Regions from separate parts of the Staphylococcus sp. IVB6214 genome, predicted to be linked through region 2. Evidence: riboswitches for the same ligand, from Rfam matches in the RefSeq annotation. Region 2 holds a riboswitch; the other holds the start of a gene.
The links. A riboswitch is a leader RNA that binds a small molecule or an ion and turns the genes downstream of it on or off. The one in region 2 is predicted to bind FMN.

Region 1 (5,208 bases), 320 kb from region 2:
CAAGTATCAAGGGATTGATAAAAACAGAATCAAGCGCATGCTATATGAACATCCGACCCTTTTAAATCATACTGATGACTTCATCAAAGCAGCAAAAAAACAACATGTGAATGAGATTTACTTGATTTCACATGCGCTCTTAGAAACGGGTTCAGTTGTATCCGAGTTATCAAATGGTGTTGAGATTGATGGTAAGAAGTATTACAACTTCTACGGTGTCGGTGCATTGGATGAAGATCCGATTAAAACAGGTGCTGAATATGCGAAGAAGCAAGGATGGGATACACCTGAAAAAGCGATTGATGGTGGAGCGAAGTTTATTCACGACCATTACTTATCTCATGAAGATCAAAATACTTTGTACAGTATGAGATGGAATCCAAAAGATCCGGGTGAACATCAGTATGCGACAGATATTAACTGGGCAAAGAGTAATGCGACCATTATTGCTGATTTCTATAAAGATTTGAAGACAGAAGGTAAATACTTTAACTGGTATGTCTACAAAGATGATTCAAAACATAAGGACGGTCATAACTATTAATAGTAACAAAGCGCAATAAAGCGATAGAAGCTTTATTGCGCTTTGTTTTTACGTCCAAGTGTAAAAAACAAGATAGCCGTTGAAATCAAAACTTTAAATAAAAATTTTAACATGAGAACACCTCGCATTTTTATTGTTCTGTATAATAAATAGGTGGACGTGATATAGAAAATAATTTTAACAAAGATATCATTGTCTCACTCCCAAATCTTTCTCCAGTATAACATGAGATATTTGTTGTCAAAATGGAGAGAAATACTATTCACCTAATGATGTACAATTTGACGTAAAATAGGGTATAACATGATGAAATGAAATAATGAAGGTGATAATAATGAAAGTAGCAATAGTTGGAATGGGGACTGCAGGTGTCAGTGTATTAAGACAGCTAGTAAAGCATAAGATGTTTGAACATTTACAAGTGGATATTTACGACAATAAAAAGAACATGGGGCAAGGAGAACCTTTTCAAAATGATAGTGAAGATTTACTGATTAATGTCCCAGTCGACATGTTGTCTTTAAACCTTGATAATATAAAAGAATTTCGAGAGTGGTATACGTCGCAAGATGATTTTGATTATGGGGATGCTGAATATTTGCCGCGTTATGTATTCGGGCACTATATGAAAAGTTATCTTGATCAATACGTGAAGCGTTATGACAATATTCATGTCATTCCACATGAAGTGACACAGATAGGTGTGGTTGAAGAAGAGAAAGAAATTTCAGTGAAAAAAATAATTGTACAGACTGATGAACATGATAGCCGCAGTGCTGTTTATGATTATGTTTTTCTATCAACAGGGACATTCTCATACAATGATCCATATGACTTGAAGGGAAGTCCGAAGTATATCTATGAACCATATCCAGCAAATCGAGCATTAGATGATGTTAGCGAGCGAGACAAAATAGCTGTCATTGGTACTGGTTTGGCTAGTTTAGACGTAATACGTTATGTATTGAAGCATCACGATCAAACACTTGTTTTGGCAAGTCGAGGCGGGCAATTACCAAGTGTACGTGGTGAGATGATCACAGTAACTTTGCAGTATATGACGAGAGAAACTTTCGATGAGATTAAACAAAATCATATGGGGACTATCCCATTGAGTATTCTGAAAGCACTGTTCAAAAAAGAATGCGATGCTTTAAACATACCGTTTAAAACTTTAATTCATCGACGAACAGGAAATGTTGTAAGGGATTTGCAATATGATTTGGCGCATCCGGAATCATTGGGATTGCTACAAAGTTTTCTAATGGAACTTAAAGATAATATGAACTGGATATGGAATAGTTTAACGTATGATGACCAGCAATTATTTCTCGAACGTTATTATCAATATTTCAAAGAGAATATGAATCCGATGCCAAGAGATACCGCACAATTTATTATTGATGCGATTGAAAGTAGTCAATTAGAAGTATACGCAGGGCTTGAAAAAGTAGCACGTTTGAATGGTCATTACCAATTGGAATTTGAATCAAACCAACAAGATATGACAGTAGATGTCATCATAAATGCAACAGGACCTAAGAAAAAGTTGAGTCAGTTAGATGCGTCAGATGGTTTATTATTAAATATGGCAAATAAACAAATTGTTCAAGCACATCCGATTGGTGGTATTCAAATCGTACCAGAAAGTAACGAAGTCATAAGCCCACGTTATGGAACCTTATCGAACTTACGTGCATTTGGTCAGATGACGAATGGTGTTAATTTTGAACGTAATGGTGTCACAATGATTGTTCAGCAAGCTGTGAATAGCGTGGCACAACTCTATATGCAACTGACTAAATCATATGATATTGAATAGGTATCATTTCTGAATATATCTTATGGCAACAATATTAATTTGGCAATATGATTGAATTTGTTAGAACTGTGATTTAATTGTTATGAAATCATAAAATAATTCAACAAAATAACGCTTGCAAATTAATTGTCAATATTGTTAAAATGCGTTAAGCTAAAATCGAACAGTTGTTGTCATTGAACAACGGCTGTGTCGTATCTTGAATCTCAAACAATTTCATTATGATATTCTTTCGGGGCTGGGTGGAAATCCCAACCGGCAGTAAATTAAGCCTGCGACCCGTAGAGAACATTGATTTGTGCTCTATGGCTGATCTAGTGAGAATCTAGAGCCGACAGTAAAAGTCTGGATGGGAGGAAGAATGATCAGTAGACCATGACATGCATAGTTTGTGTTTTTACAACATGAAGCTACTGCTTATTTTGTGATGGCAAATTTACTGAATTTATCTCTGTATTTTGATATACAGAATAAGTATAAAACCGACCACTCGAATCTAAAAATTTTCGAGTGGTTTTTTGTTTATTGATTTGAGGTGATGACAATGGAATATTATTTAGAATATGCGATTCGTTTAGCTGAGATGGTAGAAGGACAAACTGGTGTCAATCCACCCGTTGGTGCAGTGATTGTCAAAGATGGCAGAATCATAGGGATAGGTGCACATCTTAAAAAGGGCGACAAACATGCTGAAATTCAAGCGATTGATATGGCAGGTGCTCAAAATGTAGCAGGCGCAACAATATACGTCTCTTTAGAACCTTGTTCGCATTATGGTGCAACACCGCCATGTGCCGCAAAGATTATTGAAACGGGTATTCGTAGAGTTGTATACGCTGCAAGAGATATCACGCTACCCGCAACGGGACATGAGATGATGGCAGAGAAGGGTATTGACGTTCAATATACGCCACACCCACGTGCAGATAAGTTATATGCATCATTTTTTGCATCCAAAACGACTGAAGTACCAATCGTGACTGTAAAGGTAAGTGCGAGTTTAGATGGTAAGCAGGCAACTGATCATCAACAAAGTCAGTGGATTACGTCAAAAGCTGTCAAAAGTGATGTGTTTCAACTGAGACATACGCATGACGCCATTATTACAGGTAACGGTACACTAGAAGCGGATGATCCAAGCCTTACTGTACGATTGCCAGAAGGACGTCATCCAGCGCGTATCGTTATGACACGTTCAGGTCATATCGATTGGCATGCAGCAATGTTTCATGATCAACTAGCGCCAGTATACATATATACTGACAATGAGTCATTGGTGTCGCCATTAGACCATGTACACGTCGTACATCTATCATCAACAGATGTAAAAACTGTTTTACACGATTTATATAGAAAAGGTTTTGGTCGTGTTCTTGTAGAAGCTGGACCAAAATTAACTTCACAATTTTTAACTTTCGAATTTATTTCAACCTTCATCCTTTATTTAGCCCCGAAAATAATAGGTGGTCAAGGGAAATATCAATATTTTCAAACAGATGGTGTAACGCCACTTGACCAACTTACAAATTTTGAAATTGTCCACTCTGAAATGATAGATACTGACATCAAATTACAAATGAAAAGGAAGTGATGTCATGTTCACAGGTATCGTAGAAGAAGTTGGCACTATTCAATCAATAAAAAAACAAAACCCTACGACTGAATTAACGATTCAATGTGAGAAGATATTAAGCGATATGAATATTGGTGATTCTATTAGTGTGAATGGCACATGTTTAACAGTTGTGAGATTTGATTCATCTACGTTTACTGTGCAGGTCATCATGGGAACAGAAAACAAAACATATTTAGCTGAACTGTCTACCGGTCAACCCGTCAATCTGGAACGTGCACTGCTTGCCACTGGTAGGTTAGGTGGTCACTTTGTGCAAGGACATGTTGATGATAAAGGCGTCATTCTTAATATTAAGCAGTCTCAAAATGAATGGATCTATACAATCAAAGCACCGCATCACATCCTTAAACAAATGATTCCACAAGGGTCAATCGCTGTGGACGGTGTGAGTTTAACAGTTTTCAAGAAAGAAGCGACAAGTTTTGATATTCACTTAATTCCTGAAACACGTAAAGCAACGATCTTATCGACGAAAAGACAAGGAGACCCTGTACATTTAGAAACAGATATGCTGTTCAAATATGTAGAAAATATTACGCGACAAAATGATGGTGTTTCTTTAGATCATTTATTAAAAGCAGGTTTTTAGAATCGTATTGTATTCAAGGAGGGTTAATATGCATTTTGATAAAATAGAAGACGCATTAATTGCTTTGAAAAATGGTAAATCAATCATTGTTTGTGATGATCAGGATAGAGAGAATGAAGGAGATCTACTAGCCATTACGGAATGGATGCATGATGACACGATTAACTTTATGGCTCGCTATGGACGGGGACTTATTTGTTGTCCAATCGATCGGACAATTGCAGAACAAGTAGGGATTGATGCAATGGTTCAAAATAATACAGATCCACATTCTACCGCCTTTACGGTTAGCATTGATCATGTCAATTCTACAACGGGTATCAGTGCATTTGAACGTACACAGACTGCACGTGCATTAATTGCTGATCAATCATCAGCGGCAACATTTAGTCGACCGGGTCATGTTTTTCCACTCATTGCACACGAACAAGGTGTGTTAGGACGTCGTGGCCATACAGAAGCGGCTGTTGAGCTTGCGAAACTAACAGGTGCAAAACCAGCAGGTGTAATCTGTGAAATTATGAATGAAGATGGCACAATGGCAAGAGGTGACGACCTACAAATCTTCAAAGAAACACACGGTTTATATATGATTACTATTGAAGATTTAGTCACAT
Region 2 (5,208 bases):
ATGATGGCTGATCATCAGATTTGTTTTTTGTGTTGTGTGGTTTCGAAGCGGCTACACCACCCGCAACCCCTAAGTTATTTGTTGTGTGCTTTTTATCATCATTGTTCGTTGAATCTTTCGTTGCTTTGTCTTGCTGCTTAGAAGTGACAGCACTTGCACCAGCTACGACACCAGCACCAGCGACTTGTTTTTTCGTATCATGATCTGTTTGTTTCGTCTCTTGCTCTGATTGTTTTTTGCTCGTTTCTTGTTTGTCTGTTTCAGGCGTTTTAACTGGTTTTGAATGTTGTTCAGATTGTGTAGATTTTTCTGCTTCAACTGAATCAGTATGCTCTTTTACGTTATGCTGATTGCGGTCACGTTTTCGATGTCTTCTCTGTGTATTTCGTGGTGGAAAATGTTGCATGCTATTGTTGTCTGATGCATCTGTTTCTTTGCTCGATGTGTCATCAGCTGTTGATAGGTCTTCTTTAGTCGGATTGATTTCTTGGCGATTGCGTTCAAATTCATCCTTGAAATTATCTTTTGACACTTTCTTCATCCTTTCTTTTACGCTACAAATAGAAATATTAAATCAACTTCTAAAATAAAACGTGTGCGCATCTCCATTATTACTTTTTCAATACACTTCTTAATTAGATTATAGCCTGTTTAAAATTACGGTGTAAAGCATTGAGAGATTTATTAGAACAAAGTTTCTAATTTTTCTTCATAGGATATTTTTCGATATACCTTTTTTCTGTTTTTTTCATGTATTTGGTGGGATATTCCACATATGTCACAGCAGTTTCCATTCGTTTTTACAGACATATTGAAATAGCGCATGAGTTGTTGACGTCGACATGTTTGTATATTGGCATATTGCAGCATATGTTGGAGTGCTCTCACTTTTTGTTGATGATTTTGACGAAATATTTTTTGGAGCTTCTCGACTGAATAGCGTTGTGATAATACAGATAAAATGTCATGTTTCTCTTGATCAATCAATGTTCCCTGTTCAAATAAATGAATATCTTCTTCAATAATCTGGTGCGCTGTTGCAAGCAATTCTAATAAGTATTGGTCATCTTCTTGATATAGTGCGATAGCTTGACTTTGTTTGCCATCTCGTCCAGCTCGACCAATCTCTTGCAAATAACTCGAAGGACTATTGGATAAGTGGAAATGGATGATTGTACGGATATCTGGCTTATTCACGCCCATACCAAAGGCACTCGTTGCGACAATAATACGGATATCATTTTTTAAAAACTGCTGCTGAACAGTGTACCGTTCTTCATAACTTAAATCCGCATGGTAAATCCCCGTAAGATAACCCGCAGCATAGATTTGCTCTGCAATGTCCAAACATACTTTTTTAGATGAAACATATATAATCGTCGGTCCAGAAGTCGCGATTGTTTCTAAAATCCATTCGATTTTGTCTTGATATGACGTCATGTGCTCTACCGATAAAGAAATATTCGTACGATCCATATCAGATTGTAATAATGTAAACGTTCGTTTTGTAACAAATTCAATATCTGACTTCAAATGGCTTGTTGCAGTAGCGGTTAAACCTAATACAGGAATATGTTGGTATAAGTCTGTAACTTGATTAATTAACGCATAATGCGGTCGAAAATCAAACCCCCATTCAGATAAACAGTGTACTTCATCAAGAACGATTAGCCCTAATGTCAAGTTTCTTATACGATTCAAATGATGTGGTTGTAAGATGAATTCTGGACTTACAAATATAAAAAGTGCACTGTCCAGCTGTTGAAATGCCAGTTGGCGTTCACTTTGTGACATGCCAGAGTGAATGGAGACAACCCGTCGTTCGCCATTCATTTTCATCTGCATAACTTGATCATCCATCAGTGAAATAAGTGGAGAAATAATAAGTGTAGGTTGTTGTTTAATGTATGTGGGCAACTGATAACATAAGCTTTTACCACTTCCGGTTGGTAGAATACCTAAAGTATTTTCCCCATTTAGAACACTTTGAATCAACTCTTCCTGCCCTTGCCTGAACTGTGAGAAACCAAAGTACTGCTGTAACGCTGTTTTAAGCATGTAATACTCCTTTCGCAAAACCAATAATCGCCAACTTGATTTCAAAATAACTAAGATATTCAAAATGTGCTTTATAAAATCGGAGTTTTTGAAAAGGTTGTTGTGCGTAAAAAGCTAAAAAACTGTGAAAATCTTGCGTTAAATAATCATGATAATTCGTCAAATGATGTCGCATAAATAGGTCTAGAATATGATCATGGATTGTATTTTCAGTAAGCTGTGTTTGCTGTGCGACTTCAGAAACAGATAACCCTTGAAGTAAAAGAGACTTTGTCCGGAATAACGTGTAACTCAGTTGCTCAGTTGCTAGACATTGATGCAGTATTGGATAGGTTTCCTTTTCAGAAAGCAACTGATAAATAGTCAACAAATCTATGTAATGCGTGATAAACAATTGATCATCATCCATCTGATGGAGCTGTCCAACTTGCTTCATTGTATACATTGTTTCGTCATACCCGGTTAAAAAATAATGTGCGATACTTCCTGAATGTTCGGCATTCAATGTTTTGAACAGCATGAATATTTCTTGTTTTACATGTGTGTTAAGTTGTTGATTTTGAATCATTGTATAAATACCACGTACTCGTTGATGCGTTTCAGTATGAGATGTTAGTGGTGCAAACTTCATATTACCGTGTTGTGCATGTGACAATGTTTGAATCAGAAGTTGCAATGTAACAAAAGAATGTTGTAACATAAAGTATGTTGCAGTTGATGAGATAGGTAGCGTGATTTCTTCGTTCGTAGATGCCGTTACAATATTCTCATAATCATCAAATGATAAGTTAGGGACACACCCATAAAGACTCATTAGATTTAGAGATGTCGCATCAAAAAAGGTTTGATGCGTCTTTTTACCTATGATAATATTATATATGCTTTTTTGATTTTTGTTGGGGCTTGCGTGTTGATATATATAAGCAATGATTGATTTCATGTTGAACACCTCAATAATAAAACGTATATATTGAAAATTTAAGAAATCCAAACTACAATGAAATTATAATGTTAGTCTGGCACTTTGAAAAGGGAGGCGAAAATTTTGGCTAAGTATACGATTGTTGATATGGATACTTGTATCGCATGCGGTGCTTGTGGTGCAGCTGCCCCGGATATCTATGACTATGATGATGAAGGAATCGCTTATGTTATTTTAGATGATAACCAAGGCACAACGCCGGTACCAGAAGAACTGTATGAAGATTTAGAGGACGCTTTTGAAGGCTGCCCTACTGACTCTATCAAAGTTGAAGAAGAAACTTTTGATGGCGATGCATTAAAATTCGAATAATATAATTTATGCGTATTGTACACTACATTGCGCTAAATTTAAATAGATAAGCAAACAAAAAGCGGTGCACAATCACACCGCTTTTTGTTTGCTTATTTTATATTTTAAGGACGTGTTTTAGTCTTTTATATAATAAGATGAATAACAATGAGACGACAAACCCTTTTATAATATTAAAAGGTATGATACCTGCTGTGATAATGATTTTTAGATTTGTCGCAATATCTGCTAAATTCATAATCATGCCATACAAAGGCAAGAGTACAAAATAATTCATAATACTAAGTACGATTGTCATGATCAACGTACCTGCTGCCAGACCTATCAGCATGCCACGTGTAGATGGCTTGTAGCGATAAATACCATAAGCAGTGAGTAGCAAACTACTACCAGCAATAAAGTTCGCAACCGGTCCAACTGGATCAGCAAGATAGAAAAAGAAGTTCAATAAGTTTTTAATGAATTCAACGAGTATTCCTGCAATAGGTCCTAATGTAAATGTTGCAAGTAACGCTGGAACATCACTAAAGTCAAGTGTTAAATAAGGTGGTAAAAAAGGTAATGGAAATTTGATGAACATAAGGATCACCGAAATCCCACTTAAAATACCGACAATAATCAATTGTCTTGTTTGTTTCGATTGTTGCATGATTAAAATGTCTCCTTTTCTGACTTTCATCTTTCACGAATAGGAGGCATTTGCGCAACACAAAGAAACCTCCATCTTCTCCCATCCAGACTGTTACTGTCGGCTCTAGACTTCCACTAGATCAGCCATAAATAAAAATTTATGGGTCGCAGGCTTAAAAATTACTGCCGGTAGGGAATTGCACCCAACCCCGAAGATGAAATAATCAATTATTTTATTTATCATAAGTTTAACGAATCACATCAATAAATACAATATAGATGTTTGGCTAAGTCGTCACTAAAAAGGTAGCAAGTGACAAAAAACGCTCTTCTTATCGTTGTTCGAAAACGAAATAAGAAGAACGTTCTGTTTTGAATTATTCATTTATATGCTTAGGTAGTTGAATGGTAAAGGTTGTGCCTTTATCTACTTCACTTGTCACAGTGATTTTACCGTGATGAGCTTCCATAATCATTCGTGTAATAAAGAGGCCAAGACCTGTTCCTTCTTTCCCTCTTTTACGAGCAGCATCTACTTTATAGAAACGCTCAAACACCTTTTCTAAGTGTTCAGGAGAAATACCTACACCCGTATCTTTGACAGTTAAAATTTGATGAGTGTCAGTTTCTTCAGCTTGAATTGAAATAGTATCTCCTGGTCTCGTATAACGAGATGCATTATCCACAAGATTTGTCAGTACTTGTTCCATACGATCAAAATCATAATCCCATAGATCATTCATGATGCCATCTGTTTGGAAGTCTAATGTCAATGCCAGTTCATTGGCTTGTTGGCGATATTTCATCGACATTTTATGGATTAATTCCGACATCGGACGTACTTCTTTTGTGATGTTAATACCGTCTGCATCAATCTTTGCAACGTCTAGTAGCTCATTGACCAATCGACTTAAGCGTTTCGTTTCATCTAGAACAATGAGTAGAAATTCATGAATGTCTTCTGGTTCTGTCACGATTCCGTCTACAATGGATTCAGTATACCCTTGTAATAGTGAAATCGGTGTACGTAGTTCATGAGAAACACTAGCTATGAAATCTTTCTTCATTTGCTCCATGTGATGCTCTCGTGTCATATCTCTAATAATAACAACAAGGCCGCTTTCTTTATTAGATTGAATTTGATCGATATAACTCATGACCACAGCGTAATGTTTTTGATTAATTTCATATTCACGATATTCTGTTGTTTTGCTTTCAAAGGTATC

Region 1: another riboswitch for FMN. It lies ahead of ribD (bifunctional diaminohydroxyphosphoribosylaminopyrimidine deaminase/5-amino-6-(5-phosphoribosylamino)uracil reductase RibD); the one in region 2 lies ahead of MUA51_RS05355 (ECF transporter S component).

Annotation. Positions count from the first base shown of each region.
Region 1 is NZ_CP094723.1:1,423,004-1,428,211, reverse strand. It holds gene sagB (peptidoglycan release complex glucosaminidase SagB) at 1-544, shown strand, start outside; gene MUA51_RS06860 (FAD/NAD(P)-binding protein) at 879-2,366, shown strand; FMN riboswitch at 2,591-2,731, shown strand; gene ribD (bifunctional diaminohydroxyphosphoribosylaminopyrimidine deaminase/5-amino-6-(5-phosphoribosylamino)uracil reductase RibD) at 2,911-3,957, shown strand; gene MUA51_RS06850 (riboflavin synthase) at 3,962-4,591, shown strand; gene ribA (GTP cyclohydrolase II) at 4,620-5,208, shown strand, end outside.
Region 2 is NZ_CP094723.1:1,106,410-1,111,617, forward strand. It holds gene MUA51_RS05335 (LysM peptidoglycan-binding domain-containing protein) at 1-532, opposite strand, end outside; gene MUA51_RS05340 (RecQ family ATP-dependent DNA helicase) at 685-2,058, opposite strand; gene MUA51_RS05345 (helix-turn-helix domain-containing protein) at 2,051-2,998, opposite strand; gene MUA51_RS05350 (ferredoxin) at 3,104-3,352, shown strand; gene MUA51_RS05355 (ECF transporter S component) at 3,450-4,001, opposite strand; FMN riboswitch at 4,071-4,203, opposite strand; gene MUA51_RS05360 (ATP-binding protein) at 4,360-5,208, opposite strand, start outside.